Regions from separate parts of the Clostridium sp. TJA085 genome, predicted to be linked through region 2. Evidence: predicted binding sites of a transcription regulator. Region 2 holds the regulator's gene; the other holds the start of a gene.
What was found. Region 2 encodes Rex, which represses fermentation and respiration genes when NADH is low (regulators of the CRP and FNR family bind a similar motif). Its sites were predicted from a motif close to ATTGTTAANNNNTTAACAAT; they were not measured.
Positions count from the first base shown of each region.

Region 1 (8,109 bases), on a different contig from region 2:
TAACATATAGAGCAATAAAAGAATCAGTAGAAAGAGCAGCGAGAGGATAGGTGAATAATCATGGGTTTAAAAAGAAAAATATCATTTACAGTAAATGAAAGAAAATATGAATTAGAAATAGATGTTAGGGAATCTTTATCAGAAGTATTGAGAAGTAGATTACATTTAACAGGAGTAAAACAAGGATGTCTTGTTGGTGAATGTGGAGCATGTACTGTTTTAGTAAATGGTGTTCCAACAGATTCATGTATTTATTTAGCTGCTTGGGCAGACGGAAAAACAATAAAAACAGTTGAGGGACTTGAGAAAAATGGTAAGCTTTCAGATGTGCAAGAAGCATTCATTGAAGAAGGGGCTGTTCAATGTGGTTTCTGTACACCAGGTTTAGTTCTAACAACAACTGCTTTAGTTGATAGTGGAAAAGATTATACAGATGAAGAAATAAGAAGAGAAATATCAGGACATTTATGTAGATGTACAGGATATAATAAAATATTTAATGCAACTAAAAAAGCCATTTTAAGAAGAAAAAGACTAGAAAAATAAAATATAAGTTTATGTGATGGAGGGATTTGTTTGTTTACTATAAAAGAGTATGTAAGACCAAGCTCATTAGAAGAGGCTTATGAAATATTAAGCAAAAACAAGACAAACACTATTCTAGGAGGCCTTTTATGGCTTAAAATGGGAAAAAAGAATATAAATACAGCTATAGATTTATCAAGCTTAAATTTAAATAAAATAGAAGAAAAAGATGATGGATTTCATATTGGGTCTATGGTTACACTTAGAGATTTAGAATTAAACAAGGCTTTAAACGATGAATTTCAAGATATTTTTAAAGAATCTATTAAACATATTGTTGGAGTTCAATTTAGAAATTTAGCAACAGTTGGAGGAAGTATATATTCAAGATTTGGTTTTTCAGATGTTTTAGCTGCATTTTTAACATTAGATAGTTATGTAGTTTCACATAAAAGAGGAATTATATCTTTAGAAGAATTTTCAAAGTTACCTTATGAAAAAGATATAATAGAAAAAATAATAGTTAAAAAGAATAAAAGTAAAAATATATATTTTACTCATAGGCTTTCAGAAACTGATTTACCAGTTTTAATAGTTTCATTAAGTAAAATAGGTGATAATTGGAAAATTGTAGTTGGTGGAAGACCTAATAGAGCTGAAATAGCTAAAGAAGCATCAAAAGTCTTATCAAATAATCCAACAGAAGAAGAAATAGAAATTGCTTGCGATAAAGTAGTTTCAGAGCTAGTATTTGGAAGTAATATGAGAGGATCTAAAGATTATAGAGAAATTCTAGCTAAAGTATTCGTAAAAAGAGGTATAAAAGAATTAATTGGAGGTAATTATGTATGATTACTAAAATTTGGATTAATAATAAACTTTATACTGATGACATAGAAGCCGATAAATTACTTATAGATTTTATTAGAGAAAAAGGATATTTAAGTGTAAAAAGAGGTTGCAATACATCAAATTGTGGATTATGTACTGTTTGGGCTGATGAAAAACCAATTTTATCATGTTCAACATTAGCTGTTAAAATGAATGGAAAACATATTTTTACATTAGAAGGCTTAAATGATCAAGTAAGTGAGTTTGCAAAATTCATGGCAGCTGAAGGTGCAGAACAGTGTGGATATTGTAGTCCAGGATTTATTATGAATGTATTAGCCATGAAAAAAGAATTAGTAAACCCTACAGAAGAAGAAATAAAAGAATATTTATCTGGAAATCTTTGTAGGTGTACAGGATACATGGGACAACTTAGAGCTATTAAGAAGTATTTAAATAGCAAGGAGGTTAAGTAAATGAAAATAGTAAATAAGAGCTATGCAAAAGTAGATTCTATGTCATTACTTACTGGAAAACCTGTTTATACTGAGGATATAGCACCAAGTAATCCTTTAATAGTTAAAGTTTTAAGGAGCCCACATGCACATGCTGAAATATTAGAAATAAAAAAAGATATTGCAATGAAGGTTCCAGGTATAGAGTGTATACTAACTTATGAAGATGTACCAAATAAAAGGTTTCAAATTGCAGGGCAGTCATATCCAGAGCCAGCTCCATATGATAGATTAATTTTGGAAAATAGAGTTAGGCATGTTGGAGATGCTGTTGCTATAGTAGCTGGAATTGATGAAAAATCAGTTGATAAAGCAATGAAATTAATTAAAGTAAAATATAAAAAGTTGAAAGCTATATTTGACCCAATAGAAGCTATAGATAATGATATAGTAATACATGATGAGGATGACTATTTTGTCCATTTTGATTTTGGAACAGACCAAAAGAGAAATATATGTGCATCAGGTAATATGAAAAAAGGTAACGTTGATGAGGTACTAAAAGAATGTGATATAGTTTTAGAGGAAACTTATAATACAAAAGCTAATGCACAAGCTATGATGGAAACAATGAGAGCTTTTACTCATTATGATTGTTACGGAAGATTAGTAGTTGTTAGTTCAACACAAATCCCTTTTCACTTAAGAAGAATTTTAGGAAGAGCATTAGATATACCAAAATCACAAATAAGAGTAATTAAACCACGTATTGGTGGAGGTTTTGGAGCTAAGCAAACATTATGTTGCGAAATATATCCTGCCATAGTTACATTAAAAACAGGGAAACCTGCAATGATAATTTATGATAGACAAGAAACATTTACTGCGTCATCTAGTAGACATGCTATGCAATTAAAAGTTAAGTTAGGAGCAAATAAAGATGGGGTAATAAAAGCACTTGATATTTCAGTTATTTCAAATACAGGTGCTTACGGAGAACAAGGACCTACAGTTGTAGAGTTAGTTGGAGTTAAGCCTTTAACAGTATACAATAGAGTAGAGGCATATAATTTTGATTATAAAGTTGTATATACTAATACAATGGCAGCTGGTGCATTTAGAGGTTATGGTGCAACTCAAGGATTCTTTGCTGTTGAATCTATAATAAATGAATTAGCAGCAAAGCTTAATATGGATCCTACTATAATAAGAGAAATAAATATGGTTAAAGAAGGAGAATATCTTACTGCATATCATGGTGAAACTCTTAATAGTTGTGCTCTTGATAGGTGTTTAAAGAGGGCTAAAGAAATATTTAAGTGGGATGAAAAATATCCATATAAAGATATTGGAAATAATAAAGTAAGATCTGTAGGTGTAGCAATAACTATGCAAGGTTCAGGTATAGAAAATATAGATAAAGCTTCTGTTGAAATAAAATTGGGTGATGGAGGTTTTTATCAATTAATGCTCGCATCATCTGATATGGGTACAGGTTCTGATACTATATTTACTCAAATGGCAGCAGAATGTCTTGATTGCCCTATAGAAAATGTTACAGTAAGTGGTGTTGATACTGATATGTCACCATATGATGTTGGTTCTTACGCATCAAGTACAACTTATGTAACAGGAATGGCTGTAGTAAAAACTTGTGAGGAAATGAGAAAAAGAATTTGCATTGAGGGAGCTAAAGAATTAAATTTAACTCCAGAAGAAGTTGAGTTTGATGGAAAAACAATAAAAGCTTTAGATGGAAGCAAAGAAATTTCTTTAGAAGAACTTTCTGAAAGATTAATTGTAGGGGATAGACAATTTATTGTTGTTTCTGTATCACATTCAAGTCCAGTTTCACCACCACCATTTATGGTTGGATTGGTTGAAGTTGAAATTGATAAAGAAACAGGAAAAACATCAGTAGTTGATTATGTTTCTGTTGTTGATTGTGGAACAGTAATAAATCCAGCACTTGCAAGAATACAAGCAGAAGGTGGAATAGTGCAAGGTATTGGTATGGCATTACTTGAAGATATAAATTATGATAAGAATGGTAGAATGATTAATGATACTTTTATGCAATATAAGTTACCAACTAGATTAGATGTTGGTAATGTAAGAGTAGAATTTGAAAGTAGTTATGAACCAACGGGTCCATTTGGAGCTAAATCAATAGGTGAAATTGTTATTAATACACCAGCTCCAGCAATAGCAAATGCTATATATAATGGAATGGGAGTTAATATTAGAGACTTACCTATGACAGCTGAGAAAATATTAATGGCTAGCTTAAAGAAAGATGCATAAAATTATTAGCCATATTTTAAAAATAAATTATTATAAGTATAATATTAATATGTAAATAATTTAATAATTAATATAATAATTAAGATAAAGAGGGTATGAATATGGAAAAAGATAAGATAATGAATTTATGTGTTGAAAGTTGCATGGATGGAATGAAGCATCACGAAGGAGGTCCATTTGGTGCAGCAATAGTTAAGGATGGAAAAATTATAGCTGTGGCTCATAATACTGTAATTAAAGATAATGATCCTACTGCTCATGGTGAAGTAAACGTTATAAGAAAAGCTTGTAAAGAACTTAATACTTTTGACTTAAGTGGATGTGAATTATATACAACATCAGAACCTTGTCCTATGTGTATGTCAGCTATTATTTGGGCTAATATATCAAAAGTGTATTATGGATGCACAGTTCAAGATGCTAGAGATATTGGCTTTAGAGATGAGCATATATTAAAGTTTTTAAAAGAAGATTGTAATGATAAAAAAATAATAGATTTGGAAGCTTTAGATAAAAGTGAATGTTTAAAAGCTTTTGAATATTGGACAAAGGATAATTTAAGAACAGATTATTAGTAAAAGTTTTAATTAAATACCTAATAAGTAATTTTTAAAAATTACTTATTAGGTTATTTTTTATTGATATTATATTAAAATGTGTATCATGGAAAACTAAAAAGGTTTTAGTTAATTGTTATTTTTATTAATACTATATAATATTATTTTAAAATATTTTTATATAACATTAAATAATATTTTTTAATGTTATGTTAAGTTCTAACCAACTTTTGTTCCATTAGGAACTGTTTTTTCAGGTTGTGCTAAAACAGGGGTAATTCCATCAGCATATCCAATATCAAAAAGCATACCTTCTGAAATTTCACCTGCCATTTTCTTTGGAGGTAAATTAACTATAAATAGTGCTTGTTGACCTTCGATTTCCTTAGGATTTTCTCTTTCTCCTTTCATTCCTACTAATATAGTTCTTTCAAATTCACCAAAATTAACAGTTAGTTTAACTAATTTTTTTGATTTTTCAATATCCTCAACTAATTTTATTGTTCCAACTCTAATATCAATTTTATCAATTATGTCCATACTAATATTTTCTTTAACAGAAGCTGTCATAATATTTCCTCCTTTTTAAATAATTAATAATTATAAAATAATAAAAAATTATGCTACAAGTTTATATTAAATTATTCCTTGTTTTAGGATTATTATACCATTGATTACAAATAATTCAAATAATTAAAAGAATTTATATTTAAAAAGTGTAATAAATAATTGGGGTGTAGAATTTTAAAAATATATGTATTTAGTAATATTTTTTGTTATTAAGAAAAGTATAATGATAATTAAAAATTTTGTATTAATTGTTATTTAGTTTATAATGAAATAATAAGAATTAAATATTAAGTTATCATGTTAAATAGTGTAGAAAATAACTTTTTAATATAGATTGAAAGGAATTTATATGAGTAAAATATTAGTTTTAGCAGAAAAACCTTCAGTAGGAAGAGAACTTGGAAGAGTTTTAAAATGTAATAAAAAAGGAAATGGATATTTAGAAGGAGAAAAGTATATAGTAACATGGGCATTAGGACATCTAGTAACCTTAGATGCACCAGAAGGATATAATCCATCATGGAAAGCATGGAATATGGAAACATTGCCAATGCTTCCAAAGCATATGAAGCTTACGGTTATAAAAGGTAGTGGAAAGCAATTTAAAATTGTTAAAGAGCAGATGTATAGAAAAGATGTAGGAGAAATTGTAATAGCGACAGATGCAGGACGTGAAGGAGAGCTTGTTGCAAGATGGATAATTGAAAAAGCTCATGTTAAAAAGCCTCTTAAGAGACTTTGGATATCATCTCAGACAGATAAGGCTATAAAAGATGGATTTAAAAATTTAAAAGATGGAAAAGAATATGATAATCTTTTTCATGCTGCAGAATGTAGGGCAGAAGCTGATTGGCTTGTTGGACTTAATGTAACAAGAGCTTTAACTTGCAAGCATAATGCTCAGCTTTCAGCAGGTAGAGTACAATCACCAACTTTAGCTATGATAGTACAAAGAGAAGAGGAAATTAAAAATTTTAAACCAAAGGAATATTACACAATAGATATAAAAACAAATAAATGTAATTTTACTTGGGTAAATAAAGATAATAATTCAAGAATATTTAATGCTGATTTTAAAGATAAAGTATCATTAAAAATAAAAAATGGTGAAATAAAAATAGTTGATATTAAAGAAGCCAATAAAAAGACTTATTCACCAAAGCTTTATGATTTAACAGAGCTTCAAAGAGATTGTAATAAAATTTATGGATATTCTGCAAAGCAAACATTAAATATAATGCAAAGACTTTATGAAAATCATAAACTTTTAACTTATCCACGAACAGATTCAAGATATATATCAGGAGATATAGTATCTACTATTCCAGATAGACTTAAAGGAATAGCATTTGGAGAACATAGAGCTATAGCAACAGAGCTTTTAAAGAGTAAAATAAAAGCAAATAAAAGCTTTGTTGATGATAGTAAGGTGTCAGACCACCATGCTATAATTCCAACAGAGGAAAAGAGTAATTTAGCAAATTTAAGTTCAGATGAAAGACATGTATATGATTTAGTTGTTAAAAGATTTTTATCAGTATTATTACCTCCATTTGAATATATTCAAACAACTCTTGAAGGAGAGATAAATGGAGAAAAAGTTATAGCAAAAGGAAAAGTAATTAAATCAAAAGGGTGGAAAAAGGTATTTGATAGAGAAGATGAGGATGATAAAGAGGATATAAAAGAACAAGAACTTCCAAAAATAAATAAAGGTGATAGCTTAAAAATTTTAGATGTTAAAGTTAAAGTTTCTGAGACTAAGGCACCAGCAAGATTTAATGAGGGAACTCTTTTATCAGCAATGGAAAATCCACAAAAATATATACAAGTTGATAAAGCTTCTTCTAAAACTTTAGGAGAAACAGGTGGACTTGGTACTGTTGCAACAAGAGCAGATATAATTGAAAAATTATTTAATTCATTTGTTATAGAGAAGAAGGGAAAAGAAATTTACCCAACATCAAAAGGAAAACAGCTTATAGAACTTGTACCAAGTGAACTTAAGTCACCACTTCTTACAGCAAAGTGGGAGGCTGCTTTAGATAGAATTTCAAAAGGAAAAGAAGATCCAAAGAAGTTTACAAAGGAAATGAGAAATTATTCAATAGCTCTTGTGGAAGCAGTAAAACAAGAAAATTCAAAATTTCATCATGATAATTTAACTGGTAAAAAGTGTCCAGAATGCGGTAAGTATATGCTTGAAGTTAAAGGAAAGCAAGGAAAGATGTACGTATGTCAAGATAGAGAATGTGGGCATAGAGAAAATATAGCAAGACTTACAAATGCAAGATGTCCTGAGTGTAAAAAGAGATTAGAACTTAGAGGGTCTGGTGAAGGAAAAATATATGTTTGCCCAGGAGAAAATTGTAATTTTAGAGAAAAAGAATCAGTATTTAAGAAAAGATTTAATAAAAATGATAAAGTGAATAAAAGAGAAGTAAATAAAATAATGAAGAAGATGCAAAAGGAAGCAGAAGAGGATATAAACAATCCATTTGCAGCACTTTTAAAAGACTTTAAATAAAATAAAGCCTACTATTTTTATAGATAGTGGGCTTTTTTATTTTATAAATATATTTTTGTTTTTATATTATATTTTATTATTTAAATATATAAAGAAAATAACTATTTATATATATGATAAATGTTAGAAAATCTTTTTATACAATATATAAATTTAATAATTAACTTAATATATATAATGTTACATTTTATTAAATGAATGGTTGAATTATAAAAAAATATATTTATAATTTCTAAATAATAAATATATTTTTGGAGTGATAAAGTATGCAAAAAGTTTTGAAGAATGAATACTTTTTAAAAACTATAATATTTATTCTTGGAGTTATAGTTTTTCTTTC
Region 1 covers NZ_JBZEEZ010000001.1:737,789-745,897, reverse strand. The annotation lists gene xdhB (xanthine dehydrogenase FAD-binding subunit XdhB) at 1-50, shown strand, start outside; gene xdhC (xanthine dehydrogenase subunit XdhC) at 61-546, shown strand; gene AC4FQW_RS03945 (FAD binding domain-containing protein) at 577-1,377, shown strand; gene AC4FQW_RS03940 ((2Fe-2S)-binding protein) at 1,374-1,832, shown strand; gene AC4FQW_RS03935 (xanthine dehydrogenase family protein molybdopterin-binding subunit) at 1,833-4,115, shown strand; gene AC4FQW_RS03930 (nucleoside deaminase) at 4,217-4,690, shown strand; gene AC4FQW_RS03925 (tRNA-binding protein) at 4,892-5,242, opposite strand; gene AC4FQW_RS03920 (DNA topoisomerase III) at 5,592-7,769, shown strand; gene AC4FQW_RS03915 (FUSC family protein) at 8,036-8,109, shown strand, end outside.
Region 1: AC4FQW_RS03925 (tRNA-binding protein) is a predicted target of Rex. The motif match lies at 5,254-5,273, and genes of this name have one in related genera.

Region 2 (8,109 bases):
TGAAAATGGTGATGCTATTTGTATTGAAGAAATAGAAAAAATTGCTGATATAATAGCACATGGAATATCTAATGTAGTATATTTATTTAATCCGGAGGTTGTAGTTTTAGGTGGAGGAATTATGGCTAGAGAAGATATTTTAAGACCTTTAATAGAAAATTCTTTAAAGAAATATTTAATAGAATCAGTCTATAAAAATACTAATATACAATTTGCTAAGCTTAAAAATACAGCGGGTATGGTGGGAGCAGTTTATAATTTTAAAAATTATGTATAAATAAGATGATATAAAGGAACTAAATATAATTATTTAGTTCCTTTATATAACTATACTCATATTCGATAATAAACTATAATAATTAATATATCTAATTATGATAATATTATTATGTAAAAAATTAATAAAATAAAATTGTGAATTTTATGTATATTATGTAATAATATTACTAATGGTGATATACTTGTTATAAGTGTTAAGTGAAATAAATATTAAAAGAGGTATATCAAATATGGGAATATTAAGTCAATTAGAAAATCCTAAATTTAGAGCGACAAAGTCAGATAAAGCACTAATTGAATATATAAAAACAGATTTAGATAATTTTATATATAAATCAATATCAGTAATAGCAAGTGAATCTAATGTTGGAGAAGCAACTATAACTAGATTTACAAAGAAAATGGGCTTTAGTGGATTTCAAGATTTTAAGGTTACTTTAGCTAAAGAGTTATCTGTAAAGAAAAATACTAGTGCTATAAGCTCACATGTTCATAAGGATGAAGGAGTTATAGAAACCGCAAATAAACTTTTAAAATCAACCATTGATATATTAGAAGGAACTACAGAAAAAATTAATTCAAATACGATAAATTTATGTAAGAATTTAATAATGAATTCTAAAAGAATTTATTTTGTAGGAATAGGATATTCAGGGGTTGTAGCTACAGATATAAATTATAAGTTTATGAGAATTGGATTTAATAGTACTCCTATAACAGATAGTCATACAATGGTTATAATGTCTTCAATTATGAATAGTGATGATGCAATAATAGCTGTATCTCATTCTGGAGTAACAAAGGAAATAGTTAAAACAGTTCAGCAAGCAAAGGAGAATGGGGTTAAAATAATTACATTAACAGAGGATACTGATAATCCTTTAAGAAGACTTGCAGATTATGAGCTTACTTATGTATCTGGTGAAACTATTCTTGAAACAGGATCAATATCATCAAAAATACCACAAATATTTTTGTTAGACTTAGTTTATACTGAAGTTATAAAAGAAATGTTTAATGAGGCTGTTGAAAGAAAGGTTAAAACAACAAATGCTATTGAAGTATATAATGATAGCATTTAATTAAAGATTTATAATTTTATTAAACTACTATAAATACTTTTTTTAGTAAAATAGTAGTTTTTTTATTTGAATAATTTCAATAATGTGGTAATATTTAAATTAAATGTATTAAATTCAAAAAACTTTAATTGAATTGTAATAATAAATTAGTAATATTAATATTACTTTTCTATACAATAAGTATGAGGGCTTTTTTGGAATGATATTATATTTATTAACATTAAGACCAAAATAATAATATATATTTTAATTAAGCTTTGTAGTAGCATATAAATAAATAATTTTTTTAAAGGAAGCGATGTTTAAATGATGATGAATAATCATAAAATGATAGCAGACTATATATTAGATAATATGAGAGAAGATAGATTACATTTAATAAATAGAAAGAGATTTATATGGGGAAATATAAAACCAGATTGTGCCTCAAGATATAAGTTTAAAAAACATTATTATGATGAAAGTATAGATATGATACTTGAGATGATTGATAGATTATCATCTCTTACAGTAACAGATATTATGAATGATAGTAGTGTTGGAAAGTTTAGTGGGGTTTTAGGGGTTGTATGTCACTTCTTAACTGATTATTATTGTTTACCTCATTATGAAAGATGGGAATTCAAAAATTCAATGAAACCTCATGTTTTATACGAAAGAGAACTTTCTAAGGTTTCTAAAAATTATGAAATAAATGTAATTAAAAATAATAGATTAAATAGAGGCAATGTAAAACAATTTATAGAAGAAACTTTAGAGCTATATAGATTTGAAGAAAGCTATGAAAATGACTTAAACTTTGCATATTATGTATGTACTAATGTAGTTAATATGATTATAGAATCCGTAGTAGCAAATGAGCAAAGAAGAGAATTAGCAATGTAAAATTAATATGGATATAGATTATATATGTGTAATATACATATACAGTCTATATCCTTTTTTAGTGACATAAACTTTTTTATGTAAGTATATTAATATAATTTATAAAAATGTTAATTATAAATTTAAAAATAATTCTTAGTAAAATGGTTGCATATTTGAAAATAAAATCATATAATGAACATATGAACAATCACTCATATATAAGGGGGAATTTTATGCAAGAAGTTTATATAGATAAATGTTCAGCTAATATAACACATCCAGACGGAATCGAATATGTAAGAGAGAGACTACCTAAGGAAGAAACTTTATATGATTTAGCAGAACTTTTTAAAGTTTTTGGAGATACAACAAGAATTAAAATAATATGTGCACTTTATGAAAGGGAGTTGTGTGTTTGTGATATAGCAACACTTTTAAATATGACTCAATCAGCAGTATCACATCAATTAAGAACTTTAAAAGCAGCAAGGCTTGTTAAGTTTAGGAGAGAAGGTAAATCAGTTTTTTATTCATTAGATGATGAGCATATTATGAGAATATTTAATGAAGGATTAAATCACGTTAATGAATAAAAGGAGGGATCATATATGGAAAGTAAAAGATTAAAATTATCTTTAAATGGCTTAGATTGTGCAAATTGTGCAGGTAAAATAGAAAGTATAGTAAGCGAATTTCCAGAAGTGAAAGAAGCAAGTTTAAACTTTTCATTTAAATTATTAATAGTAAAATATGATGAGAATTTTACTGAAAGTTATATGATAGATAAGATAAGAAAGGTTGTTAAAGATTTAGAACCGCATGTTGAAGTAGTTAAATATTCAATTAATCAATCTAATTCTAAGTTTAGAAATTCATCATCTATTTGTACTGATGTTTGTTGTACTACAGATAGAACTTATAGTGAACATCATCACAGTGATGAAATGAATAAAAGTGAACAAGAGGGTATACCTAAAAAAGAAGAAAATAAAATAATAGTTTTTTTAAAAGAAAATTTTAGGCTTATATTTGGTATAGTATTTTTTGTAATTGGAATGATATTTGATGAAAATATACCTTTACTTTTAATTTCATATATATTAGTAGGAAGTGAAGTTTTATTAAGTGCATTTAAAAATATTATAAGAGGTAAAATATTTGATGAAAACTTTCTAATGAGTATAGCAACAATAGGTGCTATAGCAATAGGGCAATATCCTGAAGGTGTCGCAGTTATGCTTTTTTATGAAATAGGAGAATTATTCCAAAGCTATGCTGTAAATAGATCAAGAAAATCTATATCAGAACTTATGGATATAAAAGCTGAATATGCTAATTTAGAAAGAGATAATAAAATCGTACAAGTATCACCAGAGGATGTGAGTATTGGAGATATTATAGTTATAAAACCTGGTGAAAGAGTTCCTCTTGATGGAATAATATTATCTGGAAAAACTTTAATAGATTCATCAGCACTTACAGGTGAATCAGTACCAATAAGCAAAACAAAAGGGGATGAACTTTTAGCAGGTTCTATAAATAATACTGGAACTATAAAAGTTAAAGTAACAAAGGTATTTGAAGATTCAACTGTAGCAAGAATATTAGAACTTGTTCAAAATGCAAGTAGTAAAAAAGCTTCAACAGAAAAGTTTATAACAAAATTTGCTAGGTATTATACTCCGATTGTAGTATTTTCTGCTGTAGCATTAGCTATAATACCACCATTATTAACAGGAGATAGTTTTGATGAATGGTTATATAGAGCATTAATATTTTTAGTTGTTTCTTGTCCTTGTGCGTTAGTTGTGTCAGTTCCTTTAGGATTATTTGCAGGAATAGGTGGAGCTTCAAAAAAAGGAATATTAATTAAAGGTGGAAATTATTTAGAAGCACTTAAAGATGTTGACACAGTTATATTTGATAAAACAGGTACTTTAACAAAAGGTGTATTTAAAGTAACAAAAATAAATAATATAGATATATCAAAATCTGATCTTTTAAAGTATGCAGCAACTTGTGAAAAATTTTCTAATCATCCAATAGCTAAATCAATTGTTGATGAGTATAAATTATCAAGTAATAGTGATATAGATGATAATGTAATTGAAAGACAAGAAGAAGTTTCAGGAAAAGGTGTAATAGCTAGAGCTTACAATAAAAATATACTAGTTGGTAATAAAAAGCTTATGAAATTAAATGGTATTGACGTTCAAGAGGTTAATGAAATAGGAACTATAGTATATGTTTCAATAGATAATGAATATAAAGGTAATATAATTATTTCAGATCAAATAAAAGATGATGCAAAGAGTGCTATAGATAATCTTAAATTAATTGGTGTAAATAAAATAGTTATGTTAACTGGAGATAGTAAAAAGGTTGCAGATAAAGTTTCAAATGAATTAGGAATAACAGAATATTATTCAGAATTATTACCAGATAATAAAGTTGAAAAAGTTGAAGAAATATTAAAGAGTAAAAAGACAGGAAAACTTGCATTTGTTGGAGATGGTATAAATGATGCCCCTGTACTTGCAAGAGCAGATGTTGGAGTAGCTATGGGAGGAATAGGTTCAGATGCTGCTATAGAAGCTGCAGATGTTGTTCTTATGAAAGATGAACCTTCAACATTAGTGGATTCAATTAAGATAGCAAGAAAGACTAATAAAATATTATGGCAAAATATAATATTTTCATTAGGTGTAAAAATATTAGTATTAGTACTTGCCACTCTTGGAGATGCAAATATGTGGGAAGCAGTATTTGCAGATGTAGGTGTAACATTAATTGCAGTATTAAATTCAATGAGAGCACTTAGATTATAAAATTTAAAAGTATTTAAAAGACTTTTAAAAATATATTTTTTTTAATATAAAATTAGCGTAAAGTTATGATATTTATATTGTAGTTTTACGCTAATTATTAATTTATATAAATATATTTTTTTGTAAATAATATTAAACACTTTGATTTATAAAATATTATGAATTATAATATGTGTTACGAAATTATAAATTACAAATATTATTAAAAATAAGAAATTATATTTTAGTATCTATATATAAATTATGCCTAAAAAAATATTATATCCTATCTAATCCTTTTTAAATACAAGTAATTCCATTGACAAAGGTAGAAAAGAAAAGTATAATCTACTACGGTAAATCTTTCAGGCAAAACAAGATGGGTAGCATACAGGAATTTTTCCTGTTGTAGAGTTTAAAACTTTACATCTTATTCAAGCAAAGTTTATATATAAGATGGGCGTCTTATATATAAACTTTATTTTTTATAATAAAATTGGATTATTTTAATTAAATTATGGTAATATATATAATGATAGTTAAAAATTTAACTCTCAATTAAAGAGTTTTATATAATTATGTTTAATCAAATATAAAAATTAATAAGGAGATACGTATGGAAAAAAAGAAATCTATTTCTATGGCTGTGATTAAGAGACTGCCTAAATATCACAGATATTTAAATGAATTATTAAAAAATGATGTAGACAGAATATCTTCAAAGGAATTAGGAGAAAAAATAGGCTTTACAGCTTCTCAAATACGTCAAGATTTAAACTGTTTTGGTGATTTTGGACAACAAGGATATGGATATAATGTACGTGAATTAGCAAGTCAAATAAGTACTATATTGGGATTGGATAAAGAGTATAATGCAGTAATAATTGGAGCTGGTAATATAGGTCAAGCAATAGCCAACTATACTAGATTTAGTAAAATGAACTTTAAATTAAAGGCTATATTTGATGCTAATCCTAAATTACTTGGAATGAGAATAAGAGATGTTGAAATACAGGATATTGACAACTTAGAAGGGTTTTTAAAAGATAACAAAATAGACGTTGGAGTAATATGTGTACCTAAAATTAATGCACAAAGAGTTTGTGATACTTTAGTCGAAGGTGATGTAAAAGGAATATGGAATTTTGCACCTGTAGATTTAATTGTTCCAGAAAATATAACTGTTGAAAATGTACATTTAAGTGAAAGTTTATTAACTTTAATATATTTATTACATGATAAGAATAATAAATAATAGCTTTAAAGCTAGATAAAATAAGAGGTTTTGAGGAATTGTAAAAAAATACACAAAATTTTAGAATGATATTGCAAAAAATTTAACAAAGTATTATAATTGTAATTGAAGTTGAGAGACTTCAATTATTTTTTAGTTATATTTGTTAATATTATAACAAACAATTGAAAAATAATTACAAAATTTCAAGTTTTTAATGTTTGATAAAGTGAAAATTAGAAAAATATTCAAATAATGTATATTAATTGGGTTGTGAAAAAAGGGAGGCTTTATTAATGGAATTAAAGAATGTAATTCTTCAAAAAGAAGGAAATTTAGCTATCGTAACTATAAACAGACCAAAAGCATTAAATGCTTTAAATTCAGAAACATTAAAAGATATTAATACAGTTGTTGAAGATTTAGAAAAGGATAACAACATAACTTGTGTTATATTAACTGGATCTGGAGAAAAATCTTTTGTTGCGGGTGCTGATATTTCAGAAATGAAAGATTTAAACGAAGAACAAGGAAAAGAATTTGGTATTTTAGGTAACAAAGTATTTAGAAGATTAGAAAAATTAGACAAGCCAGTTATAGCTGCTATCTCAGGATTTGCACTAGGTGGTGGATGTGAACTTGCAATGTCATGTGATATAAGAATAGCTTCAGAAAAAGCTAAATTTGCTCAACCAGAAGCAGGTCTTGGAATAACTCCAGGATTTGGTGGAACTCAAAGATTAGCAAGATTAGTTGGAGAGGGAAAAGCAAAAGAACTTATTTATACATGCGATATGATAAAAGCTGATGAAGCTTTAAGAATAGGATTAGTTAATAAAGTGGTTCCTTTAGAAAATTTAATGGATGAAGCAAAAGCTATGGCTGAAAAAATAATGGCCAATGCTCCAATAGCTGTTAAGTTATGTAAAGATGCAATCGGAAGAGGAATGCAAGTAAGTATAGATGAAGGAATAATGATAGAAGCAGAAGACTTTGGTAAATGTTTCAGTACAGAAGACCAAGTTGAAGGTATGACTGCTTTTATGGAAAGAAGAGCTAAAAACTTCCAAAACAAATAATGAAATAGAATATATAAATTCACTAATAGATTTAGGTGTATTATTAGGAGGGTAATTTAAATGAATTTCCAATTAACTAGAGAACAAGAATTAGTAAGACAAATGGTTAGAGAATTCGCTATAAACGAAGTAAAACCAATTGCGGCTGAAATTGATGAAACAGAAAGATTCCCAATGGAAAACGTTAAAAAAATGGCTAAGCTTGGTATGATGGGAATACCTTTTAGTAAAGAATTTGGTGGAGCTGGTGGAGATGTACTTTCATATATCTTAGCAGTTGAAGAATTATCAAAAGTATGTGGTACAACAGGAGTTATACTTTCAGCTCACACTTCACTTTGTGCTTCATTAATAAATGAATTTGGTAAGCCAGCACAAAAAGAAAAATATTTAATACCTCTTGCAAAGGGAGAAAAAATTGGAGCATTCGGTTTAACAGAACCAGGTGCTGGTACTGATGCAGCAGGACAACAAACAACTGCAGTTTTAGATGGAGATAACTACATCTTAAATGGATCAAAGATATTCATAACAAATGGTGGAGTTGCTGAAACTTTCATAATATTTGCTATGACAGATAAATCAAAAGGAACAAAAGGAATATCAGCATTTATAGTTGAAAAAGATTTCCCAGGATTCTCAATTGGTAAAGTAGAAGATAAGATGGGTATAAGAGCATCATCAACTACAGAATTAATTATGGAAAATTGTATAGTTCCAAAAGAAAACCTAATTGGACAAGAAGGTAGAGGATTTGGAAT
Region 2 covers NZ_JBZEEZ010000003.1:49,566-57,674, reverse strand. The annotation lists gene AC4FQW_RS09605 (ROK family protein) at 1-277, shown strand, start outside; gene AC4FQW_RS09600 (MurR/RpiR family transcriptional regulator) at 510-1,361, shown strand; gene AC4FQW_RS09595 (zinc dependent phospholipase C family protein) at 1,668-2,246, shown strand; gene AC4FQW_RS09590 (ArsR/SmtB family transcription factor) at 2,462-2,821, shown strand; gene AC4FQW_RS09585 (heavy metal translocating P-type ATPase) at 2,837-5,056, shown strand; gene AC4FQW_RS09580 (redox-sensing transcriptional repressor Rex) at 5,652-6,290, shown strand; gene AC4FQW_RS09575 (short-chain-enoyl-CoA hydratase) at 6,566-7,348, shown strand; gene AC4FQW_RS09570 (acyl-CoA dehydrogenase) at 7,409-8,109, shown strand, end outside.